Regions from separate parts of the Pseudoalteromonas sp. SANK 73390 genome, predicted to be linked through region 2. Evidence: predicted binding sites of a transcription regulator. Region 2 holds the regulator's gene; each other region holds the start of a gene.
What was found. Region 2 encodes FliA, which starts transcription of late flagellar genes. Its sites were predicted from a motif close to CTAAAGNTNNNNNNNNNNNNGCCGATA; they were not measured.

Region 1: SANK73390_RS17025 (VC2046/SO_2500 family protein) is a predicted target of FliA. The motif match lies at 3,240-3,266, and genes of this name have one in related genera.
Region 3: SANK73390_RS08870 (DUF3530 family protein) is a predicted target of FliA. The motif match lies at 1,955-1,981, and genes of this name have one in related genera.

What each region holds. Positions count from the first base shown of each region.
Region 1 covers NZ_ARPN01000118.1:135,009-139,420, forward strand. Annotated here, with positions in the region: gene SANK73390_RS17005 (NCS2 family permease) at 1-670, opposite strand, end outside; gene SANK73390_RS17010 (tetratricopeptide repeat protein) at 807-1,256, shown strand; gene SANK73390_RS17015 (SulA-like leucine-rich domain-containing protein) at 1,425-1,862, shown strand; gene SANK73390_RS17020 (YchJ family protein) at 1,875-2,333, shown strand; gene SANK73390_RS17025 (VC2046/SO_2500 family protein) at 2,684-3,205, opposite strand; tRNA gene SANK73390_RS17030 (tRNA-Tyr) at 3,318-3,402, shown strand; gene SANK73390_RS17035 (M48 family metallopeptidase) at 3,406-4,083, opposite strand; gene SANK73390_RS17040 (ion channel) at 4,176-4,412, shown strand, end outside.
Region 2 covers NZ_ARPN01000108.1:33,039-37,450, reverse strand. Annotated here, with positions in the region: gene flhF (flagellar biosynthesis protein FlhF) at 1-764, shown strand, start outside; gene SANK73390_RS13880 (MinD/ParA family ATP-binding protein) at 757-1,617, shown strand; gene SANK73390_RS13875 (RNA polymerase sigma factor FliA) at 1,644-2,354, shown strand; gene cheY (chemotaxis response regulator CheY) at 2,393-2,776, shown strand; gene SANK73390_RS13865 (protein phosphatase CheZ) at 2,797-3,579, shown strand; gene SANK73390_RS13860 (chemotaxis protein CheA) at 3,593-4,412, shown strand, end outside.
Region 3 covers NZ_ARPN01000056.1:70,483-74,894, reverse strand. Annotated here, with positions in the region: gene nhaD (sodium:proton antiporter NhaD) at 1-436, opposite strand, end outside; gene SANK73390_RS08875 (DUF368 domain-containing protein) at 922-1,797, opposite strand; gene SANK73390_RS08870 (DUF3530 family protein) at 2,013-2,870, shown strand; gene djlA (co-chaperone DjlA) at 2,872-3,717, opposite strand; gene murU (N-acetylmuramate alpha-1-phosphate uridylyltransferase MurU) at 3,720-4,385, opposite strand; gene SANK73390_RS08855 (aminoglycoside phosphotransferase family protein) at 4,385-4,412, opposite strand, start outside.

The sequences.
Region 1 (4,412 bases), on a different contig from region 2:
CCAGCAAAGTAGGCACTATACTCGGTGGGGCTGATATGAAACCTTGGTAAGAAACTAAATCTAAACTCCAAGCAATACTCGTCACTAAAAAGATACTGATTAAAACTGCACTTTTTATCTCTCTAAACATCAGTGAGGCAATAATAAAAAAGCTAAATATGGCCAGCAGTGGACCCGCCTGAGTAATATCACCAAGCTGTACTAATGTTGCGGGACTCGCCACAATAATACCTGCATTTTTAAGTGCGATAAGCGCCAAAAATGCGCCAATACCTGTCGCAATTGCTTGCTTCAATACCAGAGGTATTGCTTGGATAACCCACTCTCTGACTTTAAATATACTTAACAATAAAAATAAGCAACCGGATAAAAATACTGCCCCTAATGCTGATTGCCATGTATGACCCATCCCCAAAACCACACCATACGTAAAGAATGCGTTGAGCCCCATACCTGGTGCCAGAGCAAGCGGGTAATTTGCCCAAAACCCCATAATAAAGCAGCCTATTGCAGCGGCGATACACGTTGCTACAAACGCAGCGCCCATATCGATGCCTGCTTGAGCAAGCATGGGTGGGTTAACAAAAATGATATAGACCATAGTAACAAAGGTTGTCAGCCCCGCTACAATTTCGGTTTTTACTGTGGAACCTTGCTGGCGTATGGACAAAAATGCGTTCTAACATAACGAAAGTTTTAAAATTGGAAACAAGTGATTGGATTTTAACATAAACCACTGGTTTATTCGGACAATTTAGTTAAAATTCAACTACACTTGCTTATAGGTTTATTATTGCGGTTAGACTATGGAACGAGAACAATTTGAAAATTCATCAAGCCAAGATTTGGAGCAACAACTACTTAATGTGCTGAGCTTTGTCACAGCACCTTTAAATAGTGAGGCTAAATTACCTGAGGACAATGACCCACAAGCAGCATTTAAAAAGGGCTTATACTACCTTAAAGAGCAATCTTACCCGCTTGCTGCAAAATGGTTTAGGCTGGCAGCTATGTCGGGCAATAATAAAGCGCAGTTTTATCTGGGATTGTTATTTGTAAAAGGGCAAGGCGTACCTCAGAGCCCGTTTCATGGTATGGCTTGGCTAACACTTGCTCAAAGCCAAGGTATGGAAGCTGCAAATGCAATGATAGAACAACTCAAACCCCACCTTTCGACTAAACGTATTAAAGACGCCCATTGCTATGCTGCAACATTGTACGAGCAAATACATCAACTCACGTTTATTCAGCCTTAATACAAGCACCCTAAAAGTTATTAATTTCAATACTATGACTATTTTATTATGCTGCTATGTGCGCTTAAGTAAATAAGTTTGTATAAAAAACTGACAATTTTTCCTTGCATCCAACAACTGTATAAACTACTGTATATAAATACTGTATATAACACCAGTGAGTTGATTATGTTACACACAAGTTCAGTTTTGAGCGTATCTTCCGGTTTATCGCAAGTTTCGGCAACTAACCATCATCATGTAAAAATTGAGGACGATATATGTGCCAGTTTAGAGTTATTAAAAATTGTACATCAACGTAATCAAAAAAAGGGCTGGACGTTATTGATTGCTCCAGACAATATCCCCAGCAAAAGCATGATGGATAGCTACTCTGTAGATGCCAGCAAATTATTGGTGATAAGACGAAAGCATATTGTTGATTTAAATTATGTACTCACATCTGCGCTAAATAATGGTAACTTTGCTGCGGTAATCACATGGGTTGACATACTCGGCCCTTCTGAACTTGAGAATATGCACTTACCTAACTCAAACACAGATATCTTTTGTTTTTCTAAAGCCAAGCAACAAGAAACATGTACAATACCCGAATTGATATCTTAATTTATATACACCATGTGCCATTGCCCAAGTGATTCCCCATTTAAACAATGTTGCGGGCCATTCATTGAAAAGTCGCAACATCCAACAACCGCAGAGCAACTTATGCGCTCTCGTTATAGTGCTTATTGCACTAAAAATGCTCAATATATAAGAAATAGCTATGCTCAAAGTGAGCAACATAATCATAGTATTGAAGATATTTTAGCTTTTGCTGATGCTGTTGAGTTTATTAAACTCGAAATATTAGCTACTGAAGATACACAAGAAGGTAGCTACGTTGAATTTAAAGCTGTTTATATCGCTGATAATAAATCATGTATGCTTCATGAAAAATCTTTTTTTATCAAAGAGTCTGAGCAGTGGAAATATCTTAATGGCACCATTTACCCTACTCCTGAAAAAAAGATAAGTAGAAACGATGACTGCCCTTGTGGTAGCGGTAAAAAATTTAAAAAATGCCATAGCAACTAGAGGCTGTTTATCTTCGAAGTATAAGTTTTTTAAATCAAAGACTTTCGATACGCGAAATGAGCAATACAGCATAATGGCTCATGTCAGTTGCAAAGAACAAAGTCGAGGCTGGCTTTGGTTGAACTCATCGTGCAGCCAAGCTGACGATTTATACCAATTGCATTAAATAAATGCTCAGATATTGCGATAGATAAATGACTTAGTAGCAAGGCAACAATTCCGGTATGTAGTCATTCTACATAAGTCATTTTTAACACAGTTTGCGACGTCGTTTACTCGGGGCATCCCCTATCTTGCCTAAACCATAAACTCACTGCTGTAAAAACACACGAAAAATATACACACCCTAATTAAGCGGTTAGTTGCAAAGCACTTTGCATTTGCCCACCTGCAAGTTGATCATAAAAACCCGCAGCATTCATTGCAGGTCTATCCGCTTGAATGCTACCGCTTTTCATTGCCTCCAACCGCTTTCTCACTGGCAAGTCGCAATTATCGATAATAGCAAATGGAATGTGCGCTTTATCATCACGGATTGTCATTGGCTCTGGTGCTAAATACTGCTTTAACTTTAAAGTGGTTAAGCTACCTTTTTCAAGCAACTTAGCATTGTTTTGCCCAATTAACATATCAAACTGCTCAGGCGCTAAAGCTTGCTGTGGCCCAATCTGTAATTCTTTTTTGAGTGCGGACTCAGATAAGTCTGCTTCGTTTAGTTGCGTTTGAGGTAAATTAAACTGGCTAAAATCTAGCGCGTCTTGCGACAACATCGACAATAACATAGCAAAATCGGCTCTGCGATGTTCTGCCACACTCACAGACAATGCGCTACCGAGCTGATCTTCTCTGGTTAATATCACACCAAGTTGCATAGAGTTTCACCAATTAATTACAAATCTATACCTTTATCGGCATTTTTTTAAATTTCTTTAGTCCTTTTCTTTACTTAATAAGAAACTTTGATATTATCAGCGCCGTTGTTTAGGAGGGGTTCCCGAGCGGCCAAAGGGATCAGACTGTAAATCTGACGGCACTGCCTTCGCTGGTTCGAATCCAGCTCCCTCCACCATTCTTAGGTTTTGCTAATAAATAATTGTTTACCTTCATTTTTAAACCAATTTGTAGCAATTTTATAATCTTTATCATACTTTGCTACAATTGACCAAAACGCGCGATTATGTGCCAGTACATGACAATGCGCCAGTTCATGAATAAGTACATAATCTATCATTCGCTTAGGCGCACCAGCCAACAGTACATTGAACGTAAGTGCATACTGGCTTGAGCAACTCCCCCAGCGACTTTTGTACTCTCTAAACCTAACACTCCTTATTGGTGAGTCCATTTGTACACTCAGACTATGTAAACGACTGTCGACATACTGCTCCAGCTCTACATTTAATAGTTTAATAAGCGCTGTACGAATTGATTTAATTGTTGAATGCGCAACCTTACGCACAGTTACACGTTTCTGTTGATGGTCTACCCGTGAAGTCACTTGTGAATTACAAACAAAGTCGTATTCATGACCAAAGATAAGTACTTTGCCACTGACCCATGGCACTTGCTGCTGTACACCTTGTGCAAGTATTTCCTGCTGTTGTGTAACCCATAGCTTTTTACTTCTTAGCCAGCGGTCAATGCCACTTTCACACACACCATATGGCGCATATACCTGAACTCCATTATCTGTCACTTTTAACGCAACGGTGCGGCGTCTTTTACTGAGTTTTAATTGATATTCAAACATCTTAATCTAAAAATAATTGCACTAAGGCCATTCTACCCCTTAAATTAGCTGCTAATCTAATAAAATATATAGACAAAAAAGATCAGATACTTATGAGTGATAAACCATGTTGTCAGTATAAATCACCCGATGGCCAGCATTGTAAGGAAATTGATATGGGTTCAGGGTTGTGTTTTTGGCATGACTCAAAGTTTGACAAAAGTGGTTTGGAGTTAACGCAAAAGCTTGAACGCTATGCCAAGCGAGGCGGTTTATTACAAGGCCTAGAACTCAAACGCGCCAACCTTGAGGGGCTCAATTTAGTAAAATTTGGTGATAATAACGGCTAT
Region 2 (4,412 bases):
CGTGCTTTATTCCCGATGATGTATCACGAAAAGAAGCATGGAATGCACTTTTAAACATGGTTGTAAACCAAATGCATACCACTAATAATGACATTCTTCGTCAAGGTGGAGTCTATGCATTTGTGGGCCCTACAGGTGTTGGCAAAACAACGACCGTTGCTAAATTAGCTGCGCTGGGCGCACAAAAATATGGTGCTGATAAAGTTGCACTTATCACCACCGATACATACCGTATAGGTGCTTATGAGCAGTTATCTACTTACGGACGCATTATTGGCTGTCCGGTAAAACAAGTCAAAGATGCTAATGAACTTGCAGAAGTTTTATATCACTTACGCAATAAGCGACTAATATTAATAGATACAGCAGGTATGAGCCAAAGAGATTTGCGTTTAACCGAGCAATTAAATACTTTAATGCGTAGTACCCGGGTTGATATTCGTAGCTATTTAGTATTAAGTGCAACATCACAGATGCATGTATTGCAAGAAACAGTGCGTCACTTTCAAAAAGTTAATTTAAGTGGCTGTATCTTTACTAAACTTGATGAATGTCTGAGTTTGGGTGAGATTATTAGCATAGCGATTCAAAATCGCTTGCCAATAGGGTATCTTACCAATGGACAGCGAGTTCCTGAGGATATTCGTGTTGCGAATGCTCAAAAGCTAGTCAAAAAAGCGGAACAATTGTATTTAAAGAGAATAAAAGCACAACATTCGAGACCTGCAGCAGTAGCGTCTCAGACAGTAGGAATGTATGATTAACACAGTATTAGATCAAGCAAGTGGCCTGCGTAAAATGAGTCAAAATAATAATCACGGTGTTAAAGTTATTGCGGTAACAGGTGGTAAAGGTGGGGTTGGCAAAACTAATGTCTCCTTAAATACTGCAATCGCACTGGGTCAGCAAGGAAATCGTGTCTTGGTATTGGATGCTGATTTGGGTTTGGCAAACTGTGATGTCATGTTAGGTCTTAGAGTTGAGAAAAATTTATCACATGTGCTTTCTGGTGAGTGTGAGCTAGATGAAATATTAGTCGAAGGACCTGCGGGAATTAAAATTGTGCCTGCTACGTCTGGGTCGCAAAGTATGGTGGAGCTAACACCAGCAGAACATGCAGGTCTTATTCGCGCATTTAGTGAGTTAAATACTGAATTTGATATACTTATCGTAGATACTGCAGCTGGCATTTCGGATATGGTGCTGAGCTTTTCTCGTGCAGCACAAGATGTGATGGTAGTCGTGTGTGATGAACCTACATCAATAACTGACGCTTATGCACTCATAAAGGTATTAAGCCGTGAGCATGGTGTTTATAAATTTAAAATTGTTGCAAATATGGTGCGAAGCTTGCGAGAAGGGCAAGAATTATTTGCTAAACTCTCAAAAGTAACGGATAGGTTTTTGGATGTAGCTTTGGAGCTTGTAGCAACAGTACCGTTCGATGAAAATATGCGTAAGTCGTCAAGGCGTCAAAAGACGATTGTTGAGTTGTTTCCCAATTCACCTGCAGCGGTCGCATTTAGAGGTCTTGCGAGTAAGGCTGTAAAGTGGCCAATACCGCATCAGCCATCGGGGCATTTAGAGTTTTTTATTGAACAATTAGTCAATGGTTAACTATGGCATCATCGGTGAGTAAAGCGATGGGGTATCAGACATCTGAACATTTACATAAAGTGGTGGAACGTCATGCATCACTGGTCAAAAAAGTTGCGTGTCATATGCTGGCGCGTCTACCTGCAAATATTCAATTAGATGATTTGATACAATCTGGCATGATAGGGCTAATTGAAGCAACTAAAAATTTTGATGCATCAAAAGGAGCCAGTTTTGAAACGTTTGCTGGTATTCGCATTCGAGGTGCAATGTTAGATGAGATCCGCAGAGGTGATTGGGCTCCTCGTTCAGTTCACCGTAAAAGTAGAATGGTTGCAGAAGCCATCGCAGAACTTGAATCTACACTCAATCGAGAGCCAAAAGATACGGAAATAGCTGAAAAACTTGATATTACGCTGGATGAGTACCATCATATCTTAAGTGATGTGAATAGCAGTAAAGTCATAGGTATTGAGGACTTAGGTGTAGATGAAGATGTTATTTCACCTGCAGACAACGATTTATCGCTAGACAAACCATTTAATAACGTTAAAAATGAACGTTTTAACGAGTCGTTAGTGGCAGCGATAAATGCTTTGCCAGAAAGAGACGCCCTAGTGTTGTCGCTTTATTACAACGATGAAATGAATTTAAAAGAGATCGGGCAAATACTAGATGTAAGTGAATCTCGTGTTAGCCAAATTCATGGGCAGGCAATGATAAGGCTAAGAGCCAAAATCAATGACTGGGTCAATTAGAGTAAAAATAATAGGTTCAAACCTCACTGGAGGATGTTTTGGATAAAAACATGAAAATTCTCGTGGTTGATGATTTTTCTACAATGAGGAGAATAATCAAAAATCTGCTTAGAGATTTAGGCTTTACCAATGTACAAGAAGCTGATGATGGCAGTACTGCGCTTCCAATGCTACAAAACCAAGAGTTTGATTTTGTAGTAACAGATTGGAATATGCCTGGCATGCAAGGTATCGATTTGCTACGAGCTATTAGAGCGGATGATAACCTTAAGCATATCCCAGTGTTAATGGTGACTGCGGAAGCTAAAAAAGAACAAATTGTGGCAGCTGCACAAGCTGGGGTTAACGGCTACATTGTTAAACCTTTTACTGCAGGAACACTAAAAACAAAGTTAGAAAAAGTGTTTGAACGTTTAGGCTAAGAACTAAGAAGGAGAGGCTAATGTCAACGCCTTCTGTGCCTCAGATCAGTCTTGAGCAGGCAAAACAGCTTGTTGCTTATCTAGAGCAAGGTGAACAAGAAAAAGCAGATCAATTAATTCTGGATGCTGCCAATAAAGAGCAATCTGAGTTATTTGCAGAGGTGGGTAAATTAACCCGCCAGCTGCATGAGTCACTAAAGAGCTTTGAACTCGACACGCGTCTTGCTGATTTGACGACTGATGCCCTTCCTGATGCAAAGCAACGTTTAAACTACGTTATGGAACTGACGGAAAACGCTGCTAATAAAACGATGGACGCTGTTGAAGCAAGCTTGCCGCTTGCACAACAGTTAGCAGATGATTTGTCTGATATAAAACCGACTTGGGATCGCCTAATGAGGCGTGACATACAACTTGGTGAGTTCAAGTCACTATGCCATGATTTAGACAATTTCATGCAAGGGTCACAAACGCGGACTGATGAACTGCAAAGTTTGATGACTAATGTGCTAATGGCTCAAGATTATCAAGATTTAACAGGACAAGTTATACGCAGAGTTATAGAGCTGGTAAGAGAAGTTGAAGATAGTCTCATAAATCTGTTAACCGTTTTTGGCACCTCTGATGAACTACCGAGTAAAAGTCAGCAAACTCAAAGCAAGGCCGTTTTACCAAATGAGATTGACGCTGACGTAAACGAGATTTCAGGGCCGGAAGGGCCCATTATTGATGCAGATACTCGAGATGATGTGGTATCAGGTCAAGATGAAGTTGATGATTTGCTATCAAGTTTAGGCTTCTAATAGGAGAGTATGCATGAGCTTTGAAGTCGATGAAGATATCCTACAAGACTTTCTCGTCGAAGCTGGAGAGATCCTTGAATTGTTGTCTGAGCAGCTTGTAGAGTTAGAAAATAACCCTGAAGACAAAGACCTTTTAAATGCGATTTTTAGAGGGTTTCATACAGTTAAAGGTGGCGCTGGCTTTTTAAGCATGACCGAGTTGGTTGATGCATGTCATGGTGCAGAAAATGTGTTTGATGTGTTGCGTCAAGGGCAGAGGAAAGTGACTTCAGAGCTAATGGACGTTATTCTCCAATCGCTTGACACCATCAATGAAATGTTCGCACATATACAAAACCGTGAAAAACCTGAGCCTGCAGACCCAGCTCTTCTTGAGACTCTTCACCAACTTAGTAAACCTCAATCTGAGGACGAAGTAATTGCTGTCGAATCACCTGCAGAGGATTCGACACATCACCCTGAAGAAGCAATCAGTGCAGACGATATTTTGTTTGATATGGATGCACAAAGCCCGGAAGCTGCGTCAGGCGAAGATGATAGTATTGATGAAATCACTGAAGATGAGTTTGAAAGCTTACTTGATGAACTGCACGGCAGTGGTAATGGGCCTGCAGTTGTAGAAGAGGATAAAGCGCCAAACGTTAGTGGTACGCAAAGTGGGGGGGATATCACGGATGATGAGTTCGATAATTTACTTGATGAATTACATGGGGTAGGGAGTTTTGGCTCAATTAGTAAAGATGAAAACTCAACGCCTACAACACCAGTACAAAAGCCAGCGGCTGGTCAACCATCAAATAGTATGGACGATGATGAAATTAATGATGATGAGT
Region 3 (4,412 bases), on a different contig from region 2:
TGTCGGCAATTGGAGAAATAAAAAAGGCCAAGAACCCGCTGATCCAAAATAGGCTTAAATAGCTAAAGCCTTTTTGTAACAACCATGCCCGCAATCTATCAAATACTTTGCGCTCTTCAAGTGCATTAATATAGGTCATCGCGACTAGCAAAAAGAGCATTAGTTCAGCAAACTCAAGTAAATTATGCCTAAAAGCATATTCAGTTACATGAGGAATATCATGACTTACATAATAAATACTGATAAGTATCCAAATTAAACCAGCCGCCACCAGCACGGGTTTAGACTTTCGAAGATGCAACTTTTCCTCAAGCATAACTAACGCATAAGCAACAACAAAAATAGCAATGCATACTATGCCAAGTTTCGATGAGGTTAAGTCTAACGGCTCACCACTTGCCCATGCTGGGGCTATTAATCCAACGGACATGCACATAAACCACCCAAACTTACCACACAACGCACCCATGACTTTCCTTTACTAGTTACTTTATTGATTCAAAGGGTTTATACCTATTGCATTAAATAAATGACCAGATATTGCAATAGAAAAATGACTTAGTAACCAAGCAAGGATTCCGGTATGTAGTTATGCTATATATCGGAATTTTTAACACAGTTAATGGGTCATTTAGCCCGCTAGAATGATCAATGTTTTAATAAAATTGGCATTACTCAGATACAGAAAAACCTGCACCACAAAACCACACCAGTTTTGATGCTTAATAGCAAGAAAACATCATCTGCTTAATATGCTCTCGCGAAAAAACAAAAAATAAATTATGCTTTGGTATTAGACTAACAAGGAGGATAGGAATGAATATTGTAAAAACAAGATAGAAAAAACTTAAAAAATGCATACACCATCAAAACCAAGACAATCATCCCTCTTTGGTTTCAATGGTGTTTAATTCATACAGGTTATTTGGCCGTGAGCTTTTCCAAAGCTAAAATTAGCAATAAACCAGCAATTGCTAATGCAATACAAGTACCTGTTTGTGGTGCTAGGCCCGTTACAGACGCAAACTCTATCGGACTCACATTTTGCTGTAACAATGGCTTTTCTAAGCCATGTGAATTGGTATAAGTCGACAATACTGTTTTCCAAGGCCAAAGTAGATTCAAAGAACCGAGTAAAAAACCAGCTAGTAATGAAAATGTTACCTGCTGGTACTTGTCTAACAACCAAGATAAGAACCGAGAGAAGATCATCAACCCAACCGCACAGCCCATAACAAATAGGCCAACAAGCAACAGCTCTTTTTCTGTTACCGCGCTAAGTACATGGCCATACATGCCAAGCAAAAGTAAAATAAAACTTCCTGAGATGCCTGGCAAAATCATCGCACATATAGCAATCATGCCTGAGATAAAAAACATCCACCAATGAGGCTGAGCTTCAGTCGGCGCGATTGTTGTGATCGCAAAAGCAGCAACAGCCCCAACTATACAACTAAACACTGTTGACCACCGCCAATGAGTGACTTGTTTTGCAACATGCACAAATGACGCGATAATCAGGCCAAAGAAAAAAGACCATACTAAGAGTTGATGATTAGCAAGTAAATAGGTGATCAATTTAGCAAGCGAGACTGCACTTGTAATCAAACCCGCAAATACCGTTAATAAGAAAGCACCATCAACATGAATCCAAAACGCTTTTAAGCCACTTTTTTGTAGTATCCCTAAGGCCTCTAAATCAAAACTTTTAAGTGCATGTAAGAAACGTGTATAAATCCCTGTTATAAATGCGATAGTTCCACCAGAAACACCTGGTACAACATCTGCGGCGCCCATCCCTGCTCCTTTTAAGAAGAACCAAACATAGTCCCGTTTTGAATCACAATGACGTGTCACTTTTTTACTCCATGTCTAAATTTGCCGCTAGTTTAACGTAAATAATCACATCAAACAGCACTACACCGTTAACATTTATGTTGTCGTTGTTTTTTTACTTAAAAAAACCTGTTTGCTGCCGATAAAAGATTATTGTTTATCTATATAGTATCGCTATGTCATTTGTAACATGCCTTTTATGCATTTTAGTATTAACTATTAGTGGAACCAGCGATGCAGCCTCTGCACAATTTGTCATGCCTGAGCCTAGCGTTACCATCGAGCAGCGTGACTTAGCTAAGTATTTTCCTGATAAATTAATTGAGCTTGAGACCGAAGAAGGCAAAGTACTGACTTTATTTTCTCCCTATATGAGTGCAAGCAAACGAGGAATTGTGGTAATACTACCCGGTGCGGGCCAAGGCCCTGTATCTGTGCATGGTTTAAGTTACCTTTCGCAAGCACTCACTGATGATGGCTTTGATACTTATGCTGTTCAAACTCCGCACCTAAATTGGCAAGCAGATCTATTGCAAGTCGACCCAATCACGACACAAAGTGAAGAAACAGCTGAAATGGATTACCCGGGGCCATGGTCAGAGCCGATGTTAGATGATTATAAAGAGCAGTTGCTTGCAAGCTTTGATGCTTTGTATAATCAATTACAAATGACCGACCAAGAACAGCTAGTGGTCATTGCACACGGAGTTAGTGCTGGGGTATTTTCCGAGTACCTTGCATCATTGCCCAATATCAGGATCGATGCGTTTGTTACAGTCAGCGCCCAGCTACCTAACACAAAAAGAAACAAGCATTTACCCGCTGTACTTTCGTTGGTTAGCCCGCCGTTACTCGATATTATTTACTCACAAGATACTCAGTCGATTTTAGACAACGCAAAGCAACGCATTCGATGGGTTAAACGAAATAACAAGTACGATTACCGACAACGCGAGCTCTTTGGTATTAGTACCGAGCCAAGGCAACATCAGCGTTTGCGCAAAGAGCTGGATGGTTTCCTAAGGCAATTATAAATTAACCCGCCTTTTTTAAAAACTCATATGCGGACTGAATATCCTGACTTTTCCGTTTCGCCACTTCCATCATATGCTCAGGCAAGCCCTGAGAGACCAGTTTATCAGGGTGATGTTGTGCCATTAATTTACGATACGCACGCTTTATATCTTTGTCATTAGCATCATTAGAAAGGCCTAACATGGCAAGCGCTTGTGTCTTTGAAAGTGTTGAATCAGGCTGTACAGTCCTGTTTTGTTGGGAATATTGCTGCTGACTTTGTTGAAAACGTTGCTGTTGTTGACGAAAGCTAAACTCTGCTTGATAACGTTTCAACATAAAACGAAAATGTGCCGTTGAAATACCTAAATATTGACTCACTTTCTGTAGTAGCTGTTTTTCTTGTGCTGCCAAATGCCCATCAGAAAAAGCCATTTGAATTTGGATTTCTAAAAATAACTGCAATAAATCATAACGCCGAGCAAACACTTCTTTAAAGTCTTGAATCGCTTCTTTGAGTTTAAACTCTGACTCTTTACCAGCTCTAAATGCACTTTGTGCCTCTTGTCGATTTTCCCCATGTAAGCCCATTTCATCCATAAATGCTGTCGCAGCTTGAATATGTACTTCGCTCACTCGACCATTAGACTTAGCAATATGCCCCATTACTGCAAAACAGCTAGAAAAAAACAAAGCTTGGCGTTGATGTAAATCATCACCACTAAAAAAGCCTTGAAAACCGCCCACTTTATCAAAGTTTTGCTTTAAGCTTCTGTCGAACATATGTCCCAGCCAAAAGCCTAATATTGCACCAATCCAACGGCCAAACATAAAACCAAAACAAGTACCTAACAGCTTGCCCCACATTATTATTGCTCCTGCTTTTGGTTTATTTCCAACAACCGCTCTGGTGTACCAATGTCACTCCATTGCCCTAAATACAGTTCTGTTGACACTCGGCCTTCATTTAAGCCTGCTCTTAATATCGGCCCTAATGGCAAAAAACCTGCGTCATGAGGACTAAAAAATGCTTTTTGATACAAACCAATACCTGAAAAAGTATAACGCTGCTGATTGCTTGCTTGATGTGCTAAACAAAAATCCCCTTCGGGATTATGAACAGGGTTTTCAACCAACACAATATGCGCTTCACCATGGTTGAGCACCAGTTGCGTTAAGGCACTCACATCATAATCGGTAAATATGTCGCCGTTAAGTACAATGAACTTATCCTGTGATTCACATAATAAACCCATCGCATTGATAATCCCACCAGCGGTTTCTAGTCCACCTCCAGGCTCGTTGGTATAGCAAATATTTACACCAAATTGTGAGCCATCTGCAAAATATTCTCTGATTTTTTCACCTTGCCATGCAAGATTAATCACAATATCAACAATACCCGCGCGCTTTAAACGTTGAATGTGATACTCAATTAACGGCCGTCCAGCAACTTCTAACATCGGTTTTGGGAGGTTAGCAGTCAAGGGCATCATTCTCTTTCCGCGACCTGCTGCAAGGATCATTGCTTTTATCATGTGTTGCAACTTAGCTTAGCTTCT